One region of the Alcanivorax sp. 97CO-5 genome, then DNA from elsewhere that is predicted to be linked to it. Evidence: predicted binding sites of a transcription regulator. Region 1 holds the regulator's gene; the other holds the start of a gene.
The links. The regulator LexA, encoded in region 1, represses DNA repair genes until DNA is damaged. The targets are predictions, from matches to a motif close to TACTGTNTANNTANACAGTA.

Region 1 (2,397 bases):
CTGGCCTGGCCTTCCTCGTTCCAGCGACACAGCAATTCTGCCAGCCCTTGCGCCTGCGCTTTCAATGCAGCCAGCTCTTGCGGACTGTTTTTCTCGCCATAAAACACTGGCAACTTGCGCATAGACTGAACCAGTTCATGGGTCGGTGCCTGCATTCGCTTCACCTCCAAAGTCCAGCGAATGTGATGCACAATCATATGGAAAAAAGCCAGCCGGGTTGCCAGCGAATAGGCACTGCCATCATCATTAAAATCATTGAAATCCAAGCTTGCCAATACCGCTTCGCGGGCATTATCTGTCACCTTAATAGTCGCACTACGCGGAGTCCCCAGCAGCATAGACAAGGAGCCAAACACCTCACCCGGTGATACATAATACAACGGCGCACCCTGGGGATTCTCCGATAACACTTCCAGCTGCCCCCTCAACAAAAAGTACAGAGTGGAATCCACCTCACCGGCTCGAATTACGCTTTCTCCCGAAGCGGCAACCCAAAGACGGGTGGTCTGTTCAAGCCGGGAAAATTCGTTCTGATCATCACGATTAATTTCATTAAAAAACGGCACGCCCGCTAACAGCTGGCGACGCCGTTGCTGGCCGAAATCATTATTATTGGCCTGCTCCATCCACTACCCCCACTGGTCTGATGGCATTGTAATCAACTACACACATGCTAGAGCGACCTCCACAACAGAGCAACGGCAAGGAAAAAAGAGGGGTGAACTCTTCTCCCAATGCTGACCAAATAACACTGTTCTTATTGTCAGTAAACATGCTAGCATCCTGAATATAGCACTTCCTGTCAGCCATTACTTACACGCTCAGGCAAGTGACCAATACATAGGCCTACACGCACCGAAAGGCGCCCAACTAGCCCCCCCCCCTAGAGGCCACGGCTAAGCGCCACACTCTGCAGGAAACAGGGAGAAGGTTATGAGCAGCAAACTTACCGACCGGCAGCAACAAGTCCTCGACTGCATCCGTGAATGTCTTAAGGACAACGGCATGGCCCCTACCCGTGCAGAGATTGCCGACATTATGGGATTCCAATCCAAGAATGCGGCCTCAGACCATCTCCGTGCCTTAGAGCGCAAAGGCTATATCAAACTTCACAGTGATCGCTCTCGCGGAATCCAACTACTTGATCATGCCTACTGGGGTGAAGAGGAACTGCCCGTCGTCGGTAAAGTGGCTGCGGGGATCCCCATTGAAGCCATCGAGAACGTGGAACGAACCGTGCCAGTACCCCAAGGCCTGTTTAAACAGCGCCCCACCTATCTATTAAAGGTGCAAGGCGACAGCATGGTGGATGCGGGCATTTTCGATGGCGACCTAATTGCCGTGCGCAAATCCAATGTGGCCCGTTCCGGTGAAATCGTTGTCGCGCGCATTGACGAAGAAGTCACGGTAAAGACCTTAAAGTTGAATAAATCCAGCGCCACACTACTCCCGGCTAACGAAGCCTATGAACCGATCAAAGTGCCCGCTGATCAACTTATTATTGAAGGCATTTTTGTGGGGCTAATTCGTGACCCAAACTCTTTTTAAAGCCTGTATCCGTGCCGGTACAGGCCTTTGCCTGATTGTATGGAGTGCATTTGCCATGGCTGAAACCCATCTTCTGGCACCCTGCCCGGACTCACCCAACTGTGTATCCAGCCTGGCTACACAGAGTGACAAGCGCGTTGACCCGTTACAGGTCGCCGCCGACCGGGAAAGCAGCCTGAAAAAGCTGGAAACACTGCTGGGCAGTCTTCCCCGTGTGGACTACGATGTTGTCGGCCAGTCGCGTATTCAAGCCCGCTTCACCAGTCGGATCCTGCGTTTTGTAGATGATGTCACTTTCTATGTTCGCGAGAATGGCATGGTGGAGGTCCGTTCCGCATCACGGGCCGGTTATTGGGATTTAGGTGCCAACCGTCGTCGGGTAGAATCCCTGCGCGAGCAGCTATTTGAGCAGGAAACCGATGACCGCACTTCACAACACCCCCCCTTCGGAAACGCAGAAAATCGCGCCTGAACAATGGGCCGATATCGGCGTTAACCTCACCGATCGACAATTTCATGACGACCGGGAGGCCGTGATTGAGCGTGCGGCTTGCGCCGGAGTTACTTGGCAGCTAATTACCGGCACCACTATCGACGATTCCCGCGCGGCCATTGCCCTCGCCGACGAGCACTCAGGGCTTTTCGCCACCGCCGGCCTGCACCCTCACAGCGCTCGTTTTTACTCTGCTGCGCTAGAAGCAGAGCTACGAGATCTACTCGCCCATGAACAGATAAAAGCTGCCGGCGAAATGGGCTTAGATTTCAATCGGGATTTTTCTCCGCGCCCAGAGCAGGAGCGGGCCTTCGAGGCTCAGTTAGCCCTGGCGGCGGAATACAAATTGCCGGTTT
Region 2 (2,397 bases), on a different contig from region 1:
CAATTCGTGATGTGATCGCTTTCCCGAAGACGCAAACGGCGGCGTGCACTATGACCAATGCACCGTCACCAGTGGACAACAAGCAGCTGCGTGAAGTTGGCGTACAGGTACGTAAAGAAGAAGGTTGATATAGGAGAAACGCAGGCAGGTATCACGCATCACGCGAAGAGGCGTGCCCAAGACGTGTTGCGTGACGCGTGCTGCGTGCTGGCGGAGGTAACATGGCAGGACATAGCAAGTGGGCCAACATCAAGCACCGTAAGGCGGCTCAGGATGCCAAGCGTGGCAAGATCTTTACCAAACTGATTCGCGAGCTCACGGTAGCGGCCAAGATGGGTGGGGGCGAGCCCAACGATAACCCGCGCTTGCGGGCCGCGATTGATAAAGCACTGGGCCAGAACATGACCCGTGACACCATCGACCGTGCGGTTAAGCGTGGCGCCGGCGGTGATGATGACGGCAGCATGGATGAAATCACCTATGAAGGTTACGGTAAGGGTGGTGTAGCGGTTCTGGTAGAAACCATGACGGACAATGTGAACCGTACCGTGGCTGAGGTGCGTCACGCGTTTTCCAAGTTCGGTGGTAATCTGGGCACGAGTGGTTCCGTGGCTTTTTTATTCACTAAACGTGGTGAGATTTTTTTCGAGCCCGGTGTGGATGAAGAAAAGCTGATGGAAGTCGCCCTGGAAGCCGGTGCCGAAGATGTGGAAGAGATGGGAGATGATGGTTTTTTGGTCATTACCACTCCGGATAAGAGCTTTGGTGAAGTGGTGGACGCCCTGCGTGCAGCTGGGTTGGAATTCGCTGAGGCGGAAGTCACCATGCACCCGTCTACAGAAGCGGAAATGGACACGGATACAGCTGAAACCGTGCAAAAGATGATCGACATGCTGGAAGATTTGGACGACGTGCAGAACGTCTACACCAATGCCAGTTGGCCGGCACCGCAAGAAGAGGAATAGCAGCGAGGTTCACGTTACAAAACAAGCTGCAAGCAAAATTAAAAGCCCCGAATCGTTTGGGGCTTTTTGCTGTCTGGGTTTCTGGGCGTGGCGGTAATCCGCCTGCGGCTTTAGGACGTGTCGCATCAGCCGTTTAACCTGAAGCGTTTCTTTGTTGGCTGGACATTTGGACAGTGCTCGGGTAGAACGGAGGCACCTACTAAGAGCTGGGCTGGGTGCCTGTCTTCTTTATTATTGGTCTGTGAAATATGGCGCTTATTCTGGGTATTGATCCTGGTTCTCGACGCACCGGTTACGGCGTAGTGGATGTGGTGGGAAATCGTTCCCGCGCGGTGGCTTTCGGTACTATTACGACTTCCCACAAGGAGATCCCGCCGCGGTTGGGTGAGATATTCGCGGGAATTGATCAGGTGGTGAAGGAATACGGGCCGGCTGAAGTGAGCATCGAAAAAGTGTTTATGGCTCGCAATGCGGATTCTGCCCTGAAATTGGGCCAGGCTCGCGGTGCAGCTATTGCGGCAGTGATGCAGGCCTGTGTGCCAGTGTTTGAATATTCGGCTCGCCAAGTAAAACAGGCCGTTGTGGGCAAAGGTGGGGCGGAAAAAAATCAGGTCGGGGAAATGGTGAAGTATCTGCTTAAACTGGATCAACGCCCGCAGGAGGACGCCGCTGATGCCCTGGCTATCGCGCTTTGTCATGCTCATATGCGTCTCTCCCTGGCTAGAATGGCTGGTGCCACATCGGTAAGGCGCGGCCGGGTTCGTTAGTGTGGTGTCTGTATTCGTTGATTGCTTCAGTGATTGATTGTGAGCATCGAATATTCGCCCTGTATTTTCTACGCGATACTTTTGTTGTGTACGGGTAAATGGAAAAATGATGATCGGACAACTTCGTGGCACCCTGTTGGAAAAACGCCCCCCGGTGTTGCTGCTGGACGTAAATGGCGTTGGCTATGAAGTCGAGGCACCGATGACGGTGTTCTACGATTTGCCCGAGGCGGGTGCGGAGCTCACCTTGCACACGCATTTTGTGGTCCGTGAAGATGCTCAGTTGCTGTATGGTTTCGCCGATCGTTATGAGCGTGAGCTGTTTCGCGCTTTGATCAAGGTGAATGGGGTGGGGCCAAAAATGGCGTTGGCTATTCTTTCTGGCATAGAGGCTGATCGTCTGGCGCGCTGTATTCAGGATCAGGACACCTCGTCACTTGTGAAGGTGCCGGGCATTGGGAAAAAAACCGCCGAGCGTTTGGTTATCGAGATGAGAGACCGACTCGATAAGATTGATGGTGGGCCAGTGAGTGTGCCGGGCCGGGTCGATACGGATCAACCTGATGATGCTCGCAGTGACGCCATTGCGGCCCTGGAGGCGCTGGGCTACCGCAACAAGGATGCCGCTGTTGCGGTGGGTAAAGCGGCAGATCAAGAAGGCATGA

Region 2: the regulator LexA is predicted to act here: its motif matches at 1,122-1,141, upstream of ruvC (crossover junction endodeoxyribonuclease RuvC).

Annotation. Positions count from the first base shown of each region.
Region 1 is NZ_KI965877.1:414,175-416,571, forward strand. It holds gene Y017_RS01885 (cyclic nucleotide-binding domain-containing protein) at 1-626, opposite strand, end outside; gene lexA (transcriptional repressor LexA) at 934-1,548, shown strand; gene Y017_RS01895 (DUF1499 domain-containing protein) at 1,604-2,020, shown strand; gene Y017_RS01900 (TatD family hydrolase) at 1,968-2,397, shown strand, end outside.
Region 2 is NZ_KI965904.1:96,934-99,330, reverse strand. It holds gene aspS (aspartate--tRNA ligase) at 1-128, shown strand, start outside; gene Y017_RS11095 (YebC/PmpR family DNA-binding transcriptional regulator) at 222-965, shown strand; gene ruvC (crossover junction endodeoxyribonuclease RuvC) at 1,214-1,732, shown strand; gene ruvA (Holliday junction branch migration protein RuvA) at 1,842-2,397, shown strand, end outside.